One region of the Arthrobacter sp. FW306-05-C genome, then DNA from elsewhere that is predicted to be linked to it. Evidence: predicted binding sites of a transcription regulator. Region 1 holds the regulator's gene; each other region holds the start of a gene.

Region 1 (7,826 bases):
CCATGAATGCAACCCCCGCAGAAACCTTCGGACCCGCCCTGCGCACACTGAGCGGGCTCCGCTTCTCCAAGGGGCATGGCACCGGTAATGACTTCGTCCTGGTCGCCGATCCCGACGGGACGCACGCCATCGACGCGGACCAGGCCGCCGCGCTCTGCGACCGCCACCGCGGCATTGGGGCGGATGGGCTGATCAGGGCCGTGCCGTCCCGGTTCCTGCCCGAAGGCCGTGAACTGCTAACCGATTCCCCGAACGCGGAATGGTTCATGGACTACCGCAACGCGGACGGTTCGTTGTCCGAAATGTGCGGTAACGGGGTCCGGGTGTTCGTCCACTTCCTGCGCACCGAGGGCCTGATCGACCTGCCCGACGGCGGATCGCTCACCATTGGCACGCGCGGCGGCGTGAAGACGGTGGTCCGCACCGGGGACGGGTACGCAGTGGACATGGGGCCGTGGGAGTTCATTTTCCCCGGGGAGGCCACTGCCAAGGCCATGGATTCGCTGGTCACCGCGGACGGGCTGGAAGTTGCGCGGCCCGCGTTGTCCGTGAGCATGGGGAATCCGCACACGGTGGTTGCCCTCGCGGAACTTTCCGAACTGGCCGGCACCAGGCTCTTCACCGCGCCGAAGGTGGACCCCGTACCGCCGAACGGGACCAACGTGGAGTTCGTGGTTCCCGCGGAGCCGCTGGTCCATGAGGGAGTAGGTTCGGTGACCATGCGGGTGCATGAGCGCGGGGTGGGGGAGACCCAGTCCTGCGGGACGGGCGCCTGTGCTGCGGCCGTCGCCATCCGGCATTGGGCCGGGGCTGAAGCTCCCGATGCTTGGCGCGTCCACGTTCCCGGGGGTGTGGTGGGCGTGAAGTTCTTTGCCGGCCCCGGCGGCCACGAGCATGTGGAACTCAGCGGCCCCGCCGTTATTGTGGCGAGCGGGACACTTTCGTAACCTTGAGGATCCGGAAGGACTTGGACGTTGACTCCCGCGTCACGGTGAAAGAATCGTCCAGCTCCGCCGCCAGCCAGCGCTGGAGCGAATCCGAACCCAGGTTCTTCTGCACCACCAGCCATGCCGTCCCGCCGTCAGCCATGCGGGGCAGCCAGAGCTTGAGCAGGGCGTGCAGCTCGTCCTTGCCAATCCTGATCGGCGGATTGGACCAGATGGTGTCGAAGCGGACGCTGGGGTCCACCTCCTGCGGCGTGCTGGCGACGACGTTGGTCAGTCCCAGCGCGGCGGCATTTTCGTTGGTCAGGGCGATGCAGCGTTCGTTGACGTCCACCGCGTAGACCTTGGACTGGGGAGCCAGCAGGGCCATGGTCAGTGCAACGGGACCCCAACCGCAGCCGATGTCCAGGAGGTTGCCCTGGGGGTTCGGATCAGGTACCTCGGCCAGGAGCACGGCAGTGCCCTTGTCGACCCCATCCGGACTGAAGATGCCTGTGGACGTGCGGAGCCTGCGCGGCTTCCCGGCCAGCTCAACCGTGAGCGGCTTGCGGGTGAAGGGGCCGGCGGGGGACGTGCTGAAATAGTGTGCTGACTCCATAACTCGCCAGAGTAGTTCCCCTGGCAGCGTAAAGGGAAACTGTGCTGCGGCCCCTCTGCTACGCTTGAACGCATGTTCCTGATCTTCGAGTAGCCGGCACGGGCCATGCCCGTCCCGACCCCTGTCCTCCAGCGACAGTCCGTTCCGCAGCGACGCAGGCTTCACGCCTTCCGCTTGCGCGCCGGCCAGACCACTGGGTCTGCCCGGCCGCCGGACGATACCGAACGTCAGCATCCCGCGCACGTCCCGCCACTCTCCGGCCTTTTCCGCCCTGCCGCCGTTTCAGCGCGGCATTCCCAGCCCGGCATCGCAGCCGGTGCAGACCACCAGGAGAACCATGACCGCAGGCCGTCAGCCCAGCGCGAATACTTTCCAACTTCCGCCCAATCAGCACTATTCTGGAATTGCCGAATCTTCAAAGGAGACCATGACCAGCCAGCCCAATACCGGTTCCGATCCAGCCGCCCAGGACATGAGTCCGCAGGAGATCCAGGCTGTCATCGACCGGATCCTCGCCAAGGACGTACCGGCCAAAAATGTCAGCACGCCCCGCGGTGAGGGCAGCGGAGATGGAAAAGCGGTGCTCGGCAGGGCACAGGCCATTTCCCGCCTGGACGAAGAGCATTCAACCTACGACGGCGACCAGCAGGACCTTGAGGAGCGGCGCGCCCTGCGCCGGCGCGCAGGTCTGTCCACCGAGCTTGAGGACGTCACCGAGGTTGAGTACCGCCAGCTGCGCCTGGAGCGCGTGGTCCTGGCCGGGCTCTGGTCCGAGGGCACCCTTGCCGACGCCGAAAACTCCCTGCGCGAGCTGGCCGCCCTTGCCGAGACTGCGGGCTCGGAGGTCCTCGACGGGCTGGTCCAGCGCCGCGACAAGCCGGACCCCGGAACCTTCCTGGGCTCGGGCAAGGCGCAGGAGCTGAAGGACATTGTGATATCCACAGGCGCGGATACCGTGGTGGTGGACGCCGAACTGGCACCTTCGCAGCGGCGCGCCCTGGAGGACATCGTCAAGGTCAAGGTCATCGACCGGACCGCCCTGATCCTGGATATCTTCGCCCAGCATGCCAAGAGCCGCGAGGGCAAGGCGCAGGTGGAGCTCGCACAGCTGGAATACCTGCTTCCCCGCCTGCGTGGCTGGGGCGAGTCGATGTCCCGCCAGGCCGGTGGCCAGGTGGGTGGCGCCGCCGCCGGCATGGGCTCCCGTGGCCCCGGTGAAACCAAGATCGAACTGGACCGGCGACGCATCCGTACCCGCATGGCCAAGCTGCGGCGCGAAATCGCCGCGATGAAGCCCGCGCGGGAGACCAAGCGGGCCAACCGCCGTCGTAATGAAGTGCCCTCCGTTGCCATCGCCGGGTACACCAACGCCGGCAAGTCGTCCCTGCTCAACCGGCTCACCGACGCCGGCGTCCTCGTGGAGAACGCCCTGTTCGCCACCCTGGATCCCACCGTGCGCAAGGCGGAAACCGCCGATGGCCTGGGCTACACCTTGGCGGATACCGTGGGATTCGTCCGTTCGCTGCCAACCCAGCTGGTGGAGGCCTTCCGCTCCACGCTCGAGGAAGTGGCGGACGCCGACCTGATCCTGCACGTGGTGGACGCCTCGCACCCTGACCCGGAAGGCCAGATTGCTGCCGTCCGGAAGGTCTTCAGCGAAGTTGACGCCCGGAAGGTGCCGGAGATCATCGTGCTGAACAAGGCTGACGCCGCCGACCCCTTCGTAGTGGAGCGGCTGAGGCAGCGCGAACCGCGCCATGTGGTGGTCTCTGCCCGCACGGGCGAGGGGATCCCGGAACTGCTGAAGGTCATCAGCGAATCCATTCCCCGGCCTTCGGTCAAGATGGAATTGCTCATCCCGTACGAGCGCGGCGACCTGATCAGCAAGCTTCACGAGTCCGACGCCGAGATCCTCAGCCTGGACCACCTGGAGGCCGGCACCAGGGCTGCCGTCATGGTCCGGGAGGGCCTGGCGTCCGAACTGGAACCCTTCACCGTCAATGGGTGACCCCGCGGCGGACGAAGCCGCGCAGACGGCCGGTGAGCAGTTCGTCATCGAACTGCTTGACCGGGCCGTCGCAGGCATGGGCGGTCAAAGCCGCACCGGACAGCATCAAATGGCCCTGCAGGTGGCCCGCGCCATCGAAACCGGCAACCACCTGCTGGTCCAGGCCGGCACCGGCACCGGTAAGTCGCTTGCCTACCTGGTGCCGCTGATCGCCCATGCCCTGGAAAGCAACAAGCCTGCTTTGGTCTCCACAGCCACGCTTGCCCTGCAAACCCAGATCGTCGGCAGGGACCTGCCCCGTCTTCTGAAGAACATCACCCCGGCACTGGAACGGCCCGTCAAGGTTGCCTTGGTCAAGGGACGCTCCAATTACGTCTGCCGCCACAAGCTCGAAGGCGGTTTCCCCTCCGAAGAGCCCTCCGAAGGCCAGCTTTTCTCGCTTGGCGAGGACACCAGCGTGCCGCACTTCGCAGCGTCCGTGGGCGGCCCCTCGTCCCAGCTTGGCAAGGAAGTGGTCCGTCTCCGGGAGTGGGCGGAGAAAACGGCCACGGGTGACCGGGATGAACTGCTCCCGGGCGTGACCGACCGCGCCTGGCGGCAGGTCTCCGTGACGTCCATGGAGTGCCTGGGTGCCCAGAAGTGCCCCATGGCTGCCGAGTGCTTCAGCGAGCTCGCCCGGCAGGACGCTGCCGAAGCGGACGTGGTGGTGACCAACCACGCCATGCTCGCCGTCAGCGCATTCGAAGGACTTGCCGTCCTGCCCGAGTACGACGTCGTGGTGGTGGACGAAGCGCACGAACTCCAGGACCGGGTCACCGGAGCAGTGTCCGGCCAGCTGTCCGTCGCGATGGTCCACGCCGCCGCTGCCGGTGCCCGGAAACACACCGCCATCACCGTTGATGCCCTCAATGCCGCAGCGGCCAACCTTGAGCTGGCCCTCGCCGGCGCACCCAGCGGCCTGCTTCCCAACGGCCTGAACGATGAACAGCTGGACTGCGTGGACCAGCTCCGTGAGGCCTGCCGGGCTGCACTGTCCGATTCCAAAGGGGACAGCAACACCACTGCCGACGGCGGCCGGCAGCTGGCCAGGTCCCGCCTCATGCTCATCCTGGAACTGTGCGAGCGTCTGGTCGCCGCCAGGGAAAACCGGGAAGTCGTGTGGTTCTCCCGCGCCAGCACCTTTGACCCCGGCCAGGGCTACTCGCCGCCGGACGAGACTGCGCCGGTGCTGATCAACATCGCCCCATTGTCCGTCGCCGGGCGGCTGCGGGAAGGGCTCTTTGCCGACCACACTGTCGTGCTGACTTCCGCCACCCTGGCCATCGGTTCCGCTTTTGAACCTGCTGCAGGAGGACTGGGCCTTCTTGGCGACGGCGCCCCCAGCTGGACCGGCGTGGACGTCGGCTCGCCCTTCGACTACCCCAAGCAGGGCATCCTCTATGTGGCCGGGCACCTGCCCAAGCCCGGCCGCGGGGTGTCTCCGGAGGCTCTGGAGGAACTGGAAGCCCTGATTAAGGCGTCCGGCGGGGGAGCCCTTTGCCTGTTTTCCTCACGCCGGGCTGCCGAGGAGGCCGCAGACGCCCTGCGGCCCAAACTGGACGTGACCGTCCTGTGCCAAGGGGAGTCGACCATGACCGCCCTGGTCAAACAGTTCGCCGATGAGCCGGACACCTGCCTTTTCGGAACCATGTCCCTGTGGCAGGGAGTCGACGTGCCGGGCGGCTCCTGCCGGCTGGTGGTGATTGACCGTATTCCGTTCCCGCGGCCGGACGATCCACTGATGACGGCGCGTTCCCGGGCCGTGGCACAGGCCGGCGGCAACGGCTTCATGTCCGTATCAGCCACCCACGCGGCCATCCGCCTGGCCCAGGGCGCCGGGCGGTTGATCAGGTCAACCGCGGATAAGGGCGTTGTGGCCGTGCTGGACTCCCGGTTGGCAACCGAGCGCTACGCCGGGTTCCTGCGGGCTGCCCTGCCGCCGTTTTGGGCCACCACGGACCGCAGCAAGGCGCTGGCAGCCCTCACCAGGCTGGGGGCGGACGCAGTCCGGTAGCCTCCTGACGACGCACCGCGGAGCTCCAGGGGCACAGCGCGCCCCTGGAGTGCCTCCGCGGGGCCCAGGACGGCCCGGACGGATTCCTGCAGCGCGGGCCGGTGCTTGTGGCGGGAGGGAGCGCGCTAGAGCGAACGCAGGACCGAGACGACTTTGCCCATGATGGTGGCATGGTCGCCCAGGATGGGTTCGTACTGCGTGTTCTGGGGGAGCAGCCAGGTATGGCCGTCGCGCTGGCGGAAGGTCTTGACGGTCGCTTCGTCGTCGAGCAGCGCAGCAACGATGTCCCCGTTGGCTGCGTCAGCCTGGCGCCGGACCACCACCCAGTCACCGTCACAAATGGCGGCGTCCACCATGGAGTCGCCGGCCACCCGCAGCATGAAGAGTTCGCCCTGGCCCACCAACTGGCGGGGGAGCGGCATAACATCCTCAACAAGCTGCTCCGCGAGGATGGGACCGCCGGCAGCGATCCGGCCCACCAGGGGAACCATTGCGGTATCGAGCGCGGTGGGCAGCTCGGTCACTGAGGCGCCTCCGCCGGCGGGTTGCGTCGCAGGGGAGTCGCCTGCGGCCTTGCCGGTACCCCCGTCCAGCGTGAGGGGCATCAGCACTTCCATGGCGCGGGGCCGCTTGGGATCGCGACGCAGGTAACCGAGTTTTTCCAGCTGGGAGAGCTGGTGGGTCACGCTGGACAGGCTTGCCAGTCCGACGGTGTCGCCGATCTCGCGCATGGAGGGCGGGTACCCGTTCTCATTGACGGAGCGCTGTATGGTTTCGAGGATTTTCTTTTGCCGGGGCGTCAAGCCTTTGGCGGTCCTCTTGGTTTGCGGGGCGGTCCTGCCCCCGGCGGCTGCTGCTGCCATATTCGCCAATGCCTTTCGCTTGCCGCCGGATCTTCCGCCCCGGTGCTGGCTTGCACGCACCGCCGGAAGGACTCCCACTGTCATTGTCAGACCCTGCTGTTCAACTTCAGGGGTGGTTGTTCTTTGGTTTCAAAGCTAGGCCAGCCACATTGCTTTTTCAAACATTTGTTCTAGCGAGTCTCGACATTGTTCGTTGATAGGTGCTAAAACTTAACAAGCAAAGTTCGAACATGTGTTCTAACCAGCGCACGCCCTATTCGAAAACGTGGCCGGAGGAAGTTCCGGACCGTCGTCTGAATGGTCGGGGCGGCCTCGGGGGAACACCCGGGCAGCACGGCAGGTCCAGGAGGGCTCAGTTCATGTCAGCTTCATCTCGTCACCACGTTTCACCTTCGTCCGCGCCCCTGCGGCTTACCCGGCGGGGGCGGATCGTCCTGATCGGCGTTCCGCTGGTACTCGTCGCTGTTTTCCTGCTGTCGCTGTCGGGGTTCTTCAACTCGCCCGCCAAGGCCTCAGACTCCGCCGCGGATTTGGCGGTGACACCGACTGTCACGGTTACCGTGCAGCCGGGCCAGTCACTGTGGACCATCGCCGGTGCTGTTGATCCGAACCGGGACGCCCGGGACGTGGTGGCAGACATCGTCCAGCTCAACAACCTCAGCGCCGGCTCAGTCCTGCCCGGGCAGCAACTGTTTGTCCCAACACACTGAAGCCCGCTGTCCACTCCAGGCATGGCGCCGGAGAAGCGGGATGTGGCACGCTGAGGGCGAACAGGAACCGTCACATTTTCCGGTCGTTGCTGCGGCAACTAAACTGTTCAGGTGAACGACCAGCTAGAGCGTCTGAACCGGCTTCCCCTCCGCAGCAACCTTCGCGGGCTCACCCCTTATGGGGCGCCCCAACTGGACGTCCCCATTCTCCTGAACGTCAATGAGAACACCCATGGCGTCCCCGCCGATGTGCACGCCGCCATTTCCGCCGCAGTCACGGAGGCTGCCGCAGGCCTGAACCGCTATCCTGACCGGGAGTTCACTGCACTCCGGAAAGCCTTGGCGGAGTACCTCGGGCATGGGCTTGACGAAAACAACGTATGGGCAGCCAATGGCTCCAATGAGGTCCTGCAGCAGATCCTTCAGGCTTTCGGAGGCCCGGGCCGCACCGCCCTGGGCTTTCCACCCACGTACTCCATGTACCCCCTGCTGGCCAGCGGGACCGACACGCAGTACATCACCGGGGAGCGCTCCGAGGGCTACGACCTGAGCGCAGAGTCGGCCGCACGGCAGGTCAAGGAACTGCAGCCGAACATCGTGTTCCTCTGCTCGCCCAACAATCCCACGGGAACCGGGCTCGGTCTGGATGT
Region 2 (7,826 bases), 1.6 Mb from region 1:
GAAGGACTCCTTGGCGGTCAGCGCTGACACTGCGGCGATGGCGCAGATGATGGCCGTGAAGATGGTGATCTGCACCCAGCCGCCGGCCTTGATGCCGCCCATGGCAGCCACGATGGCCGGAGCGAACCCTGCCATCAGGAAGCCCAGCTGGGTGCCGATGGCCAGGCCGGAGAAGCGGACCTTGGTGCTGAACATCTCGGCGTAGAAGGACGGCCATACGGCGTTGGCGGCCGCGTAGCCACCGGAGAAGTAGCCGATGGCGGCCAGGAACATCAGCGGGACGCTGCCGGACTCCAGGCTGAGCAGGAACACGGGGGTCAGGAGCGCGCTGGCCACGGCGCCGTAGATGAAGACGGGCTTGCGGCCGATCTTGTCAGCGAGCATGCCGAAGAGCGGCTGGGTGCCCAGGGCCACGATGTTGGCGGCCACCACCAGCCACAGGGTGGTGGTGCCGTCAACGCCGGCCACGGTCTTGGCATAGCTGATGGCCAGGGTGCCGAACACGGTGGAGACGGCGGCGATGAAGGCGCAGCAGATCACGCGGAGGACGTCGCGCCAGTGGCCCTTGAGCAGGTCAGCGACCGGGAGCTTGGCGATCTGTGCGGTCTTCCGGGCCTCTTCGAAGGCGGGCGGCTCGTGGAGCGTGCGGCGGATGAGGAATGCCACTACAACCACCGCGGCACTGAGCCAGAACGGGATGCGCCAGCCGATGCCGAATTTGATCTCATCCGGCAGGGCCAGGACGGGAATGAACACCAGGGCGGCGAGGATCTGGCCGCCCTGCGTTCCCGTGAGCGTCCAGGAGGTGAAGAAGGAGCGGCGGTTGTCCGGGGCGTGCTCAAGGGTCATGGAGGAGGCGCCGGCCTGCTCACCCGCGGCGGAGAGGCCCTGGCACAGCCGGGCCAGCACCAGCAGGGCCGGAGCCCACCAGCCCACAGTCCGGAAGTCCGGGAGGCAGCCGATGACGAAGGTGGACGCACCCATGAGCACCAACGTGAACATCAGGACCTTCTGGCGGCCCACCCGGTCACCGAAGTGGCCCAGGATGATGGCGCCGACGGGGCGCGCCACGTAGGCGAAGCCGAAGGTGGCGAAGGACATGATGGCGGCGTTGGCATCGGCACTGGGGAAGAAGACCGTGGGGAAAATCAGCGCCGCGGCGGAGCCGAAGATAAAGAAGTCGTAGTACTCGACGGCGCTGCCGAGGAAGCTGGCGAGGGCGGCCTTCCTGGGCGTCCCGGCATGCGTGAGGGCACCCGCCTCTGCGGACGGAAGTGTCTTGCTCATGGTGTTCCTTTGGTGTGACGACATTGTCGCGGATGGATCTGGTGGTCGCAGCCGCCGCTGCCTTGGTGCGGGCGGGGCGCGATGCGGCTGGAGTCCGGAAAAGACCCGGCATAAATAGCCACATGGTGGGAGCTACTTGTGCGATACAGAAACTATGACTGTGAGTGCTGTCACCTGTCAAGAAAAATAATCACCATCTAGAAGCAGCTCTCACATTGTGGCAACATGGAGTCATGAGTGTGAACCAAACCACAGCGATCAACGACGACTCCGCTGTAGCCGCCCCCACTGCGGAACCTGTCAACGCCATGCCTCCGGAGGGAAGGGTTGCTGCCCGTCCCGCCGACCGCACAGACATGGTGGGCAAGGCCCTTGGCCTGCTCGTCCTGCTGGGCGAGGAACCGCGGGGCGCCACCGCCGCAGACATCTCCCGCCGGGCGGAACTTCCGTTCAGCACCACCTACCGCCTGCTCGGCTCCCTGACCCGCGACGGTTTCGTCGACTACGAGCCGGACGGCCGCCGCTACCACCTGGGCCTGCGGATCTTCCAGCTGGGGCAGCGGGTCTCCAACCACCACGGCTTTGCCGGCACTGCTATGCCGGTCCTCCGCCGGGTGACGGCCGAAACCGGCGAAGCGACCATCCTGAGTGTCCGCGACGGCCTGCACCACCTGACCGTGAGCAAGGTGGACGGCCCGCAGACTTTCCGGGTGACCAGCGACCCCGGCCACTTGGGCTCCCTGTCAGCCACCGCCGTCGGCAAAGCTCTTGTGGCGTTCGCCGAGGACGCCGAACGGGAAAAACTGCTGGACGAGCTGCCGCTGGAAGCGTTCACCGGGAAGTCCATCACCGACCGCGACGCCTTCCGTGCGGAAATCGACAAGGTCCGCAGGCAGGGCTACGCCGTCATGGATGAGGAAAACGAGGCCGGCATGCGGGCCGTGGCCGTCCCGCTGCTCAACAGCCAGGGACATGCCTTTGCCTCCCTGGCCACCGCCGTGCCCGTCTTCCGACTGGGCCTGGATGAGCTGGTTGCCCATGTACCCCTGCTGCAGGAGGCGGCTGCGGAGCTCGCAGCACGGCTTCCGCAGCGCTAGCGGGCTGCTTCATTACGCCCTCTTGACCCGCCAATGTTCGTATCTAGAACAACGGTGCGATAAGTGAACATTTGATGTACCGTAATCCCTATCACCCCGCAGCGCGGCCCAAGTTCCGCTGCTGCCCGGTGCCGTACCAAAGGAGCTGCACGCATGAGCAATCGAACTGAGTCCTACCTGGTGGGACTGGTTGGTGATGGTGTGATGCCATCGCTTACGCCGCCCATGCATGAACGGGAAGGTGATGTGCAGGGCCTGCGCTACCTCTACCGGCCCATTGACCTGCTTGAACTGGGGCTCACCGGGGAATCCGTGGGTGACATCCTGAACTGCGCCCGCAACCTGGGCTTCAACGGCCTGAACATCACCCACCCCTGTAAGCAGCTGGTCCTGCAGCACCTGGACGAGGTGAGCCCCGATGCCCGCCGCCTGGGCGCCGTCAACACCGTGGTGATCCGCGACGGCAGGTTCATCGGCCACAACACCGATTTCTCCGGTTTCGCCGCGGCGCTCGCCGCCGGACTTCCCGGCGCCCGCCTGGACCGTGTGGTGCAGCTTGGTGCCGGCGGCGCCGGATCGGCGGTGGCCTACGCCCTGCTCACCGCCGGCGTGCGGACGCTGGACCTGGTGGACATGGACCCCGCCCGGGCCGCCGCACGGGCTGCCGAGTTGCAGGCCTTTTTCCCGGACAGCACCGTCACGGCAGGCACGACGGCGGAGCTGCCGCAGCTCATGCCCCTGGCCGACGGTTTGGTGCACTGCACCCCGGTGGGCATGGCCGCCCACCCCGGCGTCCCGCTGGACCTGGACCTGCTGGAGCCCCGGCACTGGGTGGCGGACATCGTCTACCGCCCCATCGACACCGAACTGGTCCGCGGCGCCCGCGCCAAGGGCTGCGAGGTGCTGGACGGTGGCCGCATGGCGGTAGGCCAGGCCGCCGACGCCTTCCGGATCTTCACCGGGCTGGAGGCGGATCCGGACCGGATGCGCTCACACTTCCTGGAACTCGTGGCCGCCGAGGAGGTGGCCGCCTGATGCGCACCGGAATCGCCACCGTCTGCCTCTCCGGGACCCTGAAGGAAAAGATGCAGGCCTGCGCCATCGCCGGCTTCGACGGGATCGAGATCTTTGAACAGGACCTGGTCACGTCCCCGCTCAGCCCCGAGGACGTGCGGAAGATGGCGGCGGACCTGGGCCTTGGCCTGGACCTGTACCAGCCGTTCAGGGACTTCGACGGCGTCTCGCCGGACCCGCTGAAGGCCAACCTCCGGCGGGCCGAGGCCAAGTTCAAGCTCATGGCGCGCCTTGGCATGGACACGATCCTGGTCTGCTCCAACGTCGCCACTGCCACCATCGACGACGATGCCGTCCGCGCTGAACAGCTGGCGCAGCTTGCCAACCTCGCCGGGGACCACGGCGTCAAGGTGGCCTACGAGGCCCTGGCCTGGGGCAAGTACGTCAACGACTACGAGCACGCCTACCGCCTGGTGGAGATGGTGGACCACCCCAACCTGGGCACCTGCCTGGACTCGTTCCACATCCTGAGCCGGGACTGGGAGACCTCCCACATCGAGGCCTTTGACCCCGAAAAGATCTTCTTTGTCCAGGTGGCGGACGCCCCCAAGCTCTCCATGGACGTCCTCTCCTGGAGCCGCCACTACCGCGTATTCCCCGGCGAGGGGCAGTTCGAGCTGGCCAAGTTCATGGGCCACGTGGTCCGGGCAGGCTACTCCGGTCCCGTCTCCCTCGAGGTCTTCAACGATGTCTTCCGCCAGTCCGACGTTGAGCGTACGGCCGTGGACGCCATGCGCTCGCTCATCTGGCTGGAGGAGCAGAGCGCCAAGTGGCTGGCCGGTACCCCAGCCGAAGGTGCGGCGGGGAACAGCGGCGTGGTCCGCCGTCGTTATCCCATGGAACTGGCCACGCTGCCCAAGGTGAACGAGCCCGCCGGCTTCAACTTTGCCGAGGTGAAGGCGGACGATACCGCGCAGCTGGAGAAGTTGCTGGGCCAGCTGGGTTTTGCGTTCGAGGGCCGGCACCGCACCAAGGACGTCCAGCTGTGGACCATGGGGCAGGCGCGGGTGATCATCAACGAGCAGGCCGCGCAGCACGCGGAACCGGCCATCGCCGCGCTGGGGTTCGACGTCGATTCCCCCGTGATTGCCTCCGCCCGGGCCCAGCAGCTCAAGGCGCCCGTGGTGGCCCGCAAGGTGCAGGCGGACGAGGAAGTGTTCCAGGGTATCTCCGCGCCGGACTCCACCGAGATCTTCCTCTGCCAGGGCAGCCCGGACGGCACCGCAGCGTGGACGCATGAGTTCGGGGAAGGGCTCGAACACCCATCAGCCGGGTCCAGTGCCGTGATCGACCACGTCAACCTTGCCCAGCCCTGGCAGCACTTTGATGAGGCCGTCCTCTTCTACACCAGTGCCCTGGCCCTGGAGCCCCAGCCCTTCGCCGAGGTGCCCAGCCCCAGCGGCCTGGTGCGCTCACAGGTGATGCAGACCTCCGACGGCGCGGTGCGGCTGGTGCTGAACCTGGCCCCCATCCAGCAGGCACGGAACGAGGCCCGCAAGACCTACCAGGAACACATCGCCTTCGCCGTGGACGACCTCGTGGCAACCGCCCGGGCTGCGAGGGACCGCGGCCTGGAGTTCCTGCAGATCCCGGCCAACTACTACGAGGACCTGGACGCCCGGTTCGACCTCGAGCCGGATTTCCTGGCCACCCTGCAGGAGCTCAACCTGCTGTTCGACCGGGACGCTGACGGAGAATTCCTGCACTTCTACACCGCCACGGTGGGCAGCGTGTTCTTCGAAATGGTGGAACGCCGCGGCAACTACGACGGCTACGGCGCCCCCAACGCGCCGGTACGCCACGCGGTCCAGTACGACTCGCTGCACCGCAGCACGCCACACCGCACCACTTAGACCAGAGCAGGAAACGAACAAAACAGAAAGGAGCCAGCCGTGCCGGAAAACATCACCGAGGAGCTGGAGTCGGAGGAACTCGTGCCCCCGGCCGAACCCAAGGCCGCCCACCAGCTGGACAAGGCCATCGAATCGCAGGCAGACCTCAGTGCAGAGATCACCGCCATCGGCGAGGCCTACCAGCGGGCCCTCAAGGACGGCGCCCAGCAGGAAACGCAGCCGCGGCTGGACTACCCGCCCTACCGCAGCAGCATCCTGCGCCACCCCACCAAGAGCCTGCAGCATGCGGACCCGGAGACCATCGAGCTGTTCTCGCCGGCGTTCGGACACCAGGACGTGCACGCGCTGGAGTCGGACCTGACCATCCAGCACAACGGCGAACCGCTGGGTGAGCGGATCATCGTGTCCGGCAAGGTCCTGGACGGCGACGGCCGCCCCGTGGCGGGCCAGCTCGTGGAGATCTGGCAGGCCAACTCCTCCGGCCGCTACATCCACAAGCGCGACCAGCACCCGGCCCCCATTGATCCCAACTTCACCGGCATCGGCCGCTGCATCACCGGCCCGGACGGTTCCTACCGGTTCATCACCATCAAGCCCGGTGCGTACCCCTGGAAGAACCACCTGAACGCGTGGCGGCCGGCGCACATCCATTTCTCGTTGTTCGGCAGCGAGTTTACCCAGCGGATCATCACCCAGATGTACTTCCCGGGTGACCAGCTCTTCCCGCTGGACCCGATCTACCAGACCATCGTGGACCAGGACGCCCGCGACCGCCTGGTGGCCACCTACGACCACAGCCTCACCGAGCCGGAGTGGGCCCTGGGGTACAACTGGGACATTGTCCTGACCGGCCCCAAGCGGACCTGGACCGAGAATGAAGCATTCGGCACCGAAGGCGACGAGGAGTAGACATGAGCACCAAACTGGTACCCACCCCCGGGCAGACCGTGGGCCCGTTCTACGGCTACGCCCTCCCGTTCGAGAAGGATAACGAGCTGCTCCCTCCCGGGTTCCCTGGCGGCATCCGCCTGCAGGGTACGGTCTACGACGGCGCCGGCCACACCATCCCGGACGCCATCCTTGAGATCTGGCAGCCGGATGCCGACGGCAAGATCGTCCAGCGCACCGGCTCCCTGGTCCGCGACGGCTACACCTTCACCGGCTGGGGACGCGGCGCCGTGGGCAACTCCGGCGTGTTTACCTTCACCACCGTCAACCCCGGCCCCACCAAGCCGGGTGCAGCGCCCTTTATTTCCGTGGCGCTCTTTGCCCGTGGCCTCACCAACCGGCTGTTCACCCGCATCTACCTGCCGGAGGACACCGAGGCCCTGGCCAACGACCCCCTGCTGAGCTCCCTGGACCCGGAGCGCCGCAAGACGCTCATCGCCCGCCGAGACGCCGACGGGGGCCTCACCTGGGACATCCGTCTCCAAGGTGAGGACGAGACGGTCTTCCTGGACTTCCAGTGACCCACGCCGCCGCCTTGGGAGACTTGCGCGCCTTCGCAGAAGAGGCCGACGCCGGCCTGCTCAGTCCCGTCTCAGCCTCACCTTTGGTGGCAGCGCTGACGGGGGACCGGGCAGTGCTGGCGGCCATCCTCGCCGTCGAGTCCGGCTGGGCAGCCGTGCTGCAACGGGCCGGCCTGGCACCCGCCGGTTCGGCCGCCGTCGTCGCTTCCGCCGCAGAGGCGGGGCGCTACGACCTGGCCGGTATCGCGCTGCGCGCCCAGGGCGGCGGCAACCCGGTGATTCCCCTCCTGGCCGATCTCCGGAAAAACGTGGCGGCCCTGGACATCGCCGGCGTGGGAGCCGGGAAGGCCGTGCACACGTCCCTGACCAGCCAGGACGTGCTGGACACCGCACTCATGCTGCTGGCCCGCAACACCGTCCACGCCGTGCTGGCAGACATAAGGGGTACGACGATGGCGCTCGCCGCCCTGGCGGGGCAGCATGCGAACACGCTGTGCGTGGGCAGGAGCCTGACCCAGCATTCCCTTCCCTTCACCTTTGGGCTGCGGGCGGCGCAATGGTTCCAGGGCGTCGCCGCCGCGGGCCGCCAGCTGGAGGCACTGGAGTTCCCGGTCCAATTCGGCGGGGCTGCTGGAACGCTTGCTGCGGGCACCGTGCTGACGGAGGGCTCCTCCGCCACCCCGTTCAGCCTGGCCGATGCCCTCGCGGTGCAGCTGGGCCTGGCCCCGGCGGCCGCTCCCTGGCACACCAACCGGCTGGCCATCACGTCCCTGGGCCATGCACTGGCTTCCGTGCTGGACGCCTTTGGCAAAATCGCCGCGGACGTACTGTTCCTCAGCCGGCCCGAGGTGGCAGAACTCGCCGAACCGCGCGCTGCCGGCCGCGGCGTCTCCTCCGCCATGCCCCAGAAACAGAACCCCGTGCTGTCCGTCCTGGTCCGCAGCGCCGCACTGCAGGCACCGCAGCTGGCAGCTCAGCTGCACGTGGCCGCCGCCAACTTCAACGATGAGCGCCCGGACGGAGCCTGGCACACGGAGTGGCCGGCT
Region 3 (7,826 bases), 1.4 Mb from region 1:
CTTCCCGTAGCGGTCAGGCTGGAAAGCTTGCCGCTGATCGGCCGGCGCCTCCGTAGTGGGTCCGTCGTAGACGAACTGCAGCCCGGAGGCGCGGGAAACTGATGCCACCGCTTCGCTGATTAGGGCGGCTCCATCCGGCAAGGCATTGTCCGGACGCACAACGTAGTGCACGGGGCGGCACGGATCGTACGCTACTAGGGACTGTCCCGCCCTGGGCGACTCCTGCAGCACGAAGGCAGTGGAACCGGTGCTTGCCGGTGGCGTCCCGAGGGGAGAAGGAGCGGCCTCGACGCCGGGCGGCGGCACCTTCGCGCCGGGCAGGTACGGGGCAGCGACAGGGAGGACCACGCGGTCGAAGAGCGTCGGTGTGAAGTACAGGCAGACCACGACGGCGATTCCCAGCATCGTCCTGAACTGCACCGACCGCTTCGGCCGGCGCTCTTGCTTCCTTGGCCGGCGCCGGAATTTCCGCCGGCCAGGCGGGGAAGGGTCAGGACTGCGCCAAGGTGCCGGGGGCTCGGCCTTTCCAAGAGCTTCATCGATGGCCCACTGCGGGATCCGTCCGCTGGCGGAACGGCGGACGTTGGGTGGGAGAAAACCGCCTGGGACCTTCGACAGCGAATCCCTGTTTGTCCCGAAACCGTGCACCGGCAACCCCCAATCCTTCGCCGCCCGCCGCAGGGCAACCCCCTCAGCCTAGCGGCGGGCTTTCCAGCCTTGGCGCCGCAAAAGCACAGGATTTGCGCAAGAAATCAGCGCCGGCACCGAGGCGTAGTGGACCCAGGTAGGCCCGGCTGCGGGGTGCAGGTGGCGCCGCCCACACGCAGCAATGGATGGGGGTGAGAGCTACTCCTTGCCGAGTCCCGCCGCCGAGGTCTTGTCGCCGGACACGCTGTTGAGCGCCCGCAGGTCGAAGATGCCGTTGATGTCGGCCTGCTTGGTAGTGCCGGCAGTCACGCCGTCGGCCAGGAGCTTCTGGTAGGTCCCGGCCAGCGGGTCCACCGTGAAGACGATGTTCTTCAAGGAGCGGTCAATAACGTCGGGCTTGAGCTCGGCGCCGGCAGCTTCCTTCAGTGCCGCGTTGATGACGGTGGCCTTCTCACTGGTGGACGCTGAGTTCAGCCACTCAACCGATTTCACGTGGCCCTTCAGCAGGGCCTTGACGGTGTCCGGGTGGTCCGCGGCGAATTTCCGGTTCACGATCAGGATGGTGGTGGGGAACTCGCCCGGCTTGCCGGACAGCGAACCGTCCCACAGGTCCTTTTCGTCCACCAGTACCTTGGCTCCGGCGGTCAGTACCAGGCGTGAGGCCCATGGCTCAGGCAACCACGCGCCGTCGAGCTTTCCATCCTGGAACAGCTTGAGGGTCTGGGCGTTCTCCGTGGGGTTGATGGCGACGTCGCCGCTGCCATCGACGTTTGTCTTGTATCCCTGGGACGAAAGCCAGGCGCGGAGCGCCACGTCCTGCGTGCCGCCAAGCTGCGGCGAAGCCAAGGTCTTGCCCTTCAGGTCCGCGGCGGAGTTGATCTCCGGCTTGACCACCAGCTGCGCACCACCGGCGGCTGCGCCGGCGATGATGTTGACGGATTCGCCCTGGCTCTTGACGAACGAGTTGATGGCCGGATTCGGTCCGATGTAGGTGGCATCGATGGCGCCCGCGTTCAGCGCTTCGATGGCTGCGGGGCCGGCGTTGAAGACCTGCGTGCTGAGCTTGGTGCTGCCGAGTTCATCGGCGATGAAGCCCTTGCTGACGCCCACCAGTGCGGGGGCGTGCGTGACGTTCCCGAAGTAGCCCAGCTTCAGTTCGGCGGCGGGGTTGCCGGACGGGACGGTCTCCTGCGTGGCGGCAGGGGTGGCGCTGTTAACGGAGGAGGCGACGGCGGCACCCCCGCCAATGAGGGCCAGGACGGCTGCCGCGATCCCAATCTTCAGGCCTACCGAGCGGTTGGGTTTGGCGGACTGGCCGGCGACGATGCGGGTGGAGCCTTGCTGGTTCTGCGGACTGTTGTCCTGCGGGTTTGCCATGGGAAATCCTTTGCTGCGGGCGGATGCTGAGACGAGATTACGGAGCGCCCGGCGGCCCGACAATCGATCATGTAGCAGGCGTTCACGGGGCGACTCGCAGGCTCAACGCGGCGTAGCGGGAAGTCAAAATTCGTAGCGCGACGTCTTGGTTTGGGCTGATAGGCAGCCGGTATCGGCGGCGGATGCGATCAACGCTTGCTTTTCCTGTTTCGCCTGCATTGATTCAGCTGCCGCCTTGGTGGGTACGTGGCCCGCATGGGGATTTTGAAAAACTAGTCAAGGAGACTCTCATGTTGCTTTGGATCGCCATTATCATCGCTGTTCTCTGGCTTCTCGGACTGCTCGCGAACATCGGCGGCGGCCTTATCCACATTCTTTTGGTCGTTGCAGTAGTCGTCCTAATCTTCCACTTCGTCACAGCCCGGAAGCGCGTCTAGGCGGGCAACGTCCGGACTAAGACTTCCATGCAGGAATGAGGTCCCGCCGCTGGCACTGTGCCGGCGGCGGGACCTGCCGCTTTTCAGGCCGCTTTGACCAGGGGGAGTTCGTCCCAGTGCGTGGTGTACCGGGGGGAGCGCATGTCCCGTTTCATGGTCCAGTCCAAACCGGACTTGATGCCCGCGTGCCCCAATCCGATGGCACCCCGCCCGAAACGCCTGCTCACGTCCTCAAGCAGCGGCCCGATCCCGCGTTCCTCATGCCGGTTCTCGAACGGCTTCAGCGGCGGCTGGTTTCCCGTGGGCCGCAGGTCGGTGAGCATCAGGCCCGCCTTGGCATACTTCAGCCCTTCGCGGGTGTGCGGCAACAGGGCGTGCGCGGCCTTGGTGAGCAGCAGCGGATCCGCCGTGGGCATGGGCAGTGAGACGCATACCGAGGGGTAGGCCTGCTCGTTGTCCCTGAACGGGGAGGTGGCAGCGAATGCCGTCAGGACCTTCGCCTGCAGCCCGTGCTTTGAGAGCCTGGCGCTTGCCTGCTGCCCGTAGATGCTGAGCACCTCCCGAAGGCCTGCGGTGGTGGTCACAGGCGTGGCGAAGGAGCGGGAGAAGATCAACTGGTCGCGTCCAATCCGTTCCTCCTCCATGGGGATGCAGGGGGTGCCGCGGAGCTCCAGGACGGTGCGCATCAGGACCACGGAAAACCTGTCGCGGATCACCACGGGGTCCGCGCGGACCAGGTCCAGGACGGTGAAGATCCCCAGGACGTTCAACCGCCTGGTGAGCCGGCCGGCGATGCCCCAGATCTCATCCACGGGCAGGCGGCCCATCAGCGCCTCCCGCATGTCTGCCGGGACCGACTCCCAAAGGCAGACCCCGCCAAAAGCAGGATTGTTCTTGGCCCACTTATTGCAGAGCTTGGCCAGGGTCTTGGTGGGCGCAATGCCCACGCAGACCGGGACGCCCACGTGCCGCCGGACTGCCTCCTTCATCCTGCGGCCCAGGGCCAGCAGCTCTCCCGGGCCGCCCTTCACGCCCAGAAATGCCTCATCAATGCTGTAGACCTCCAGCCAAGCCGAGTACCTGCCCAGCAGTTCCATCACACGGGCGCTGATATCCCCGTACAGCTCATAGTTGCTCGACTTTGCCACCAGGCCCCACTCCTTGGCCCGCGGCGCGAGCTTGAACCAGGGTTCACCGGTGGTGATGCCCAGGGCTTTCGCCTCGGGGGAGCGGGTCACCGCGCACCCGTCGTTATTGGACAGCACCACCAGCGGGCGTCCCTCCAGGGAGGGGTCGAACGCGCGCTCGGCCGAGGCATAGAAGCAGTTGACGTCCACATGAGCGATCTGCGGCATCTGCCGCATCACCATAGGCTTAGCCATGGGACTTCCCAGCCATCACGGCCTCAAACATGGTGCAGGCACCTGGTGGCAACGCCCCAGACGGTCAGCTCGGACAGGGCGGGCACATGGATGTCCGGGTACTTGGGGTTTTCCGCCTGGAGCAGCACCCCGGTGCGGGTGATGCGGAGGCGCTTGACCGTCAGTTCGCCGTCAAGCACCGCGATCACCACGGATCCGTCCTTGGGCTCCAACGCCCGGTTCACGATCAGTTCGTCGCCGTCACTGATGCCCGCTCCCTCCATGGAGTCACCGGTCACGCGGACCACGAAGGTGCTGGTGATGTCCTTGATCAGGTGCGCGTTCAGGTCGATCCGGCCGTCAAAGTAGTCCTGTGCGGGCGACGGAAAGCCCGCCGCCACCGCCACGGGTGAGATCAGCACCGAGAACAACGAGGCACCCGCGTCTATCACGCGGGGACCGACAATAACGCCCACAACACACCTTTATTCGAAAATATGTTCGATAGTTTCAGTGTAGCCCCGGAGGCTGACAACCGGCACTCCTCACGGTCCAGGGCGCGGAGAGGCTAGGCTGGGAGCACTGTCAGCTCTGGGGGAAGCGGATGCGGTTCGTGCGGTTTTGGCTGGTTCCTGCAGCGATACTCGCCGCGCTGACGGGCTGCGAGTACAGCGGCCCGCCGGAGGGGCAGGCGAAGCCGTCAGCCCCGCCGACAACGGCACCTCGGAACCTGGACACCGACCAGGCGCGGGGAGTGGAGTTCCTCATGAACCCTGCGGACGGCGCCGCCAGCCGCTACGCCTTCCGGCCGGTGCCGGCCTCCCCGGAACTTGCCACCGGCATGCTGCAGGGCGCGGACGGGCTGAAAGTGGCGGTCCATTCCGGCCAGCCTTCCGCTTCCGGGCCTGAGGCGGAGCTCAGAGGCACGCTGGCCAAGGACGGGGCAGGCTGTGTCATCCTGCAGTCGGAGGCTGGGGATGATTACACGCTGATCTTCCCCGAAGGAACCAGCCTCGATGGCGAAACACTCCTCCTGCCCGCCGGCCCCCGGCTTGCCAACCGCGACCCGGTAGCCCTCACCGGCAACCGGGTCCCCGCCGATGAAAGCCTGAGCATGTGCCTGAATTATGCCCGGCTCTACTCCGTGGAATCGGCTGCCATCATCCCCTGATGGAAGGGGGCACGTCCGTGATCCAACAGACGCGGGAGGTGCGTTGCGGGGAAGTACGACGACGCCCTGCCGCCTTCCAGCGCACTCCGGCTGCCCAATGACCCACGTAGACTTGCAGGATGCGGCTGGTAGCAAGCGATATCGACGGAACGATCCTCGGGCATGACGGAAAAATCAGCCCCCGCACCGTCCGCGCCTTCCACGCCTGCCGTGATGCCGGCGTCGAACTTGTCTTTGTTACAGGCCGGCCACCCCGGTGGCTGCACCCCCTCGAAGAACAACTGGGCCACACCGGCCGCGTGATCTGCTCAAACGGCGCCGTGGTGTGGGACCTGGAAGCGGACCGCCTGGTCTCCGCCCGTACCCTGGCCATCAACACTGTCCTGGAAGTCCGGCGCATCATCAAGGAGCTCCGCCCGGCTGCGCTGTTCGCCGCGGAGACGCTCACCGGCTTCCATCTGGAACCGGGCTTCATCGAGAACGAGTCCAGCGAGCTGCTCGCCGAATTCACCCCGGCGCCGCTGAAGGACACGCTCACCGGCGAGGACTCTGTGGTGAAATTCCTCGCCATCGTCCGCGACGGCACGCCTGACGACTTCCTCGCCGAGGTGGCTCCCGCTGTCGGACACCTGGCCGCGGCCACCCATTCTTCGCCCGGCGTCGCGATGCTGGAACTGTCCCTGCCCGGCGTGAACAAGGCCGTCACGCTGGCCGAGTATGCGTCCGCCTTGGGCATCGGGGCCGCCGACGTAGTGGCTTTCGGGGACATGCCCAACGACATTGAAATGCTCCGGTGGGCCGGCCACGGCTATGCCATGGCCAGCGGCCACCCGGAGGCCATCCGCGCGGCGGGGCAGCAGGCACCGCATTTTGACGACGACGGCGTGGCCCAGGTTTTGGAGGCCCGCCTCGCTTCCCTGGGCGTCCAGTTTTCCTGAACCCCAGCCTGCCGCATCCGGCGCCACCGTTTTCCCAGCTTCCGCTCACCTGGCGTTTACCTTCCCGCCGTAGCGTCAAGCGTGGAGAGCAGGCACCTCCGCCGGCTCAAAGGGGGTAACGATGGCAAGAAGCACCAAGCAGCACGCAGCTGAGGCGCCGCTCCGCGCAGCAACGCCCGCTCCGCACTGGAAGCAGCTGCGCCAGGGCGACCGGGTCCGGGTCCTCTTTTCGCCCGGCTTTGAATCGGGCGGCGTGGTGGACACCATCACGCCGGACCACACGGCGGTCTGGGTCCACCTCGACGGCGGCCGCGGGCGGACCCTGCTGCACTGCGGTGACGGCGTGGACATCCTTCCCTGCGATGGCTGAACTGCCGCGCTGACTGAAGGCCTCGGGCCTCGGGTACGCTCGCAGTGTGACCCTGCCCTTCTTCGAGCACCCGGACGACGCCGGGCGGCAGCTGCCCATCGCCATGGCCCACCGCGGGTTCTCGGGCGAGGGTCTGGAAAACTCCATGGCCGCGTTCCGCGCCGGCGTTGAACTCGGCTTCCGGTACCTCGAAACGGACGTCCACACCACGTCCGACGGCGTGCTGCTGCTCTTCCACGACGAAACCCTGGACAGGGTGACGGACGGCAAGGGCCGGGTGGCGGAGCTGCCCGCGGCGGAGGTGGCAAAGGCGCGGATCAACGGCCGCGAGCCCATCCCCACCTTCGACGAACTGGTAACCCAGCTTCCCGACGCCCGGCTCAACCTCGACGTCAAGGACTGGGGCTCGGTCCGCAGCACTGCGGCCGCCATCGAGCGGCACCAGGTGCACCACCGGGTGCTGGTCACCAGTTTTTCGGACCGCCGACGGCGGGCGGTGCTCAAGCTGCTCAGCCAACCGGTGGCTTCGTCCGCCGGAGTGGCCTCGAATGCCCTCTTCACGCTGCTGGGCCCGGTACTGCCACGCCCGGTGTTCCAGCGGCTGATGCGCCGGACTCTGCGCGACGTGCACGCACTGCAGGTACCCGTCCGCTATGGACGGATACCTGTAGTCACTGCCGGCTTCATCCGGCGCGCCCATGAGCTGGGCCTGGTGGTGCACGTATGGACCATCAATGAGGAGGCGGAAATGCGCCGGCTCCTCCACCTTGGCGTGGACGGGATTGTCACGGACCGGGCGGACCTGCTTCGCGACGTGCTGCGGGCGCGCGGCCAGTGGCGGCATGCGCCCGGGCCGGAGGACCCGGCCGGCTGAAGCGCACCCGGCTTATCCAACCTGTCGGGAGACTTAGCCGCGGTCCGCTTCGGTGGGCGCTGTCGCATCGCCGGCCAGGCCGCCGTCGTCCGACGCCTCGTTCTGCTTTTGGTCGTTCCGGGCCATGTCGCTGTGCGCCCTGTCGTTGTCCGTCTCATCAATGTCCCCGCCCAACGGGCTGTTGGACACCGGGGCCGGGGCGGCCCCGGTCTTGAGGCCTGGAGCCTTCTGCTTCTCCGCCTCCATCGCATTCGAACCCTCACTCAGGGAAGAGTGCACTTCAACGTCGTCATTGGGGTCCGCCGGATTCGGAACATCCATCTTTTCCGTCGGCTTGGATGTCCCGGCCAGGTCCTCCATCGCGTTTTCCGCTGCCTTGCCGATGCTGTCGCCGATTCCCATCTGACTGCTCCTTCCGACGTCGTATGCCGGCGCCCCAGCGGCTAACCGGCCCTACTCCTCCAGAATTATCAGCATGCTTACAATTAGTCCAGTGCTGGGGAACCGAACCGCAGCCGGAGAGGAAGGAATGGCAGCATGAGCACTTACCATCCGGAAAATGACCCCGCGAATCCCGACCGTCCCGGGAAGGACGATGTTGGCGCCGCCCAGCCCCACCTCGCTGAGCAGCGCAGCAAAGAGTCGGGCGG

Evidence for each region. Region 1 encodes LexA, which represses DNA repair genes until DNA is damaged. Its sites were predicted from a motif close to TCGAACANNTGTTCGA; they were not measured.
Region 2: LFT44_RS20290 (shikimate dehydrogenase) is a predicted target of LexA. The motif match lies at 2,429-2,444, and genes of this name have one in related genera.
Region 3: LFT44_RS00660 (LexA family protein) is a predicted target of LexA. The motif match lies at 4,313-4,328, and genes of this name have one in related genera.

The regions. Positions count from the first base shown of each region.
Region 1 covers NZ_CP084556.1:1,500,365-1,508,190, forward strand. The annotation lists gene dapF (diaminopimelate epimerase) at 3-947, shown strand; gene LFT44_RS06935 (class I SAM-dependent methyltransferase) at 919-1,542, opposite strand; gene hflX (GTPase HflX) at 1,970-3,550, shown strand; gene LFT44_RS06945 (ATP-dependent DNA helicase) at 3,543-5,603, shown strand; gene lexA (transcriptional repressor LexA) at 5,729-6,466, opposite strand; gene LFT44_RS06955 (LysM peptidoglycan-binding domain-containing protein) at 6,826-7,176, shown strand; gene LFT44_RS06960 (histidinol-phosphate transaminase) at 7,288-7,826, shown strand, end outside.
Region 2 covers NZ_CP084556.1:4,370,052-4,377,877, reverse strand. The annotation lists gene LFT44_RS20300 (MFS transporter) at 1-1,287, opposite strand, end outside; gene LFT44_RS20295 (IclR family transcriptional regulator) at 1,521-2,384, shown strand; gene LFT44_RS20290 (shikimate dehydrogenase) at 2,538-3,419, shown strand; gene LFT44_RS20285 (bifunctional sugar phosphate isomerase/epimerase/4-hydroxyphenylpyruvate dioxygenase family protein) at 3,419-5,311, shown strand; gene pcaH (protocatechuate 3,4-dioxygenase subunit beta) at 5,351-6,220, shown strand; gene pcaG (protocatechuate 3,4-dioxygenase subunit alpha) at 6,223-6,780, shown strand; gene LFT44_RS20270 (lyase family protein) at 6,777-7,826, shown strand, end outside.
Region 3 covers NZ_CP084556.1:132,684-140,509, forward strand. The annotation lists gene LFT44_RS00640 (matrixin family metalloprotease) at 1-420, opposite strand, end outside; gene LFT44_RS00645 (ABC transporter substrate-binding protein) at 847-2,025, opposite strand; gene LFT44_RS00650 (lmo0937 family membrane protein) at 2,316-2,462, shown strand; gene LFT44_RS00655 (Y-family DNA polymerase) at 2,546-3,844, opposite strand; gene LFT44_RS00660 (LexA family protein) at 3,868-4,299, opposite strand; gene LFT44_RS00665 (hypothetical protein) at 4,437-4,994, shown strand; gene LFT44_RS00670 (HAD family hydrolase) at 5,114-5,932, shown strand; gene LFT44_RS00675 (hypothetical protein) at 6,054-6,302, shown strand; gene LFT44_RS00680 (glycerophosphodiester phosphodiesterase) at 6,349-7,176, shown strand; gene LFT44_RS00685 (hypothetical protein) at 7,210-7,578, opposite strand; gene LFT44_RS00690 (DUF6480 family protein) at 7,714-7,826, shown strand, end outside.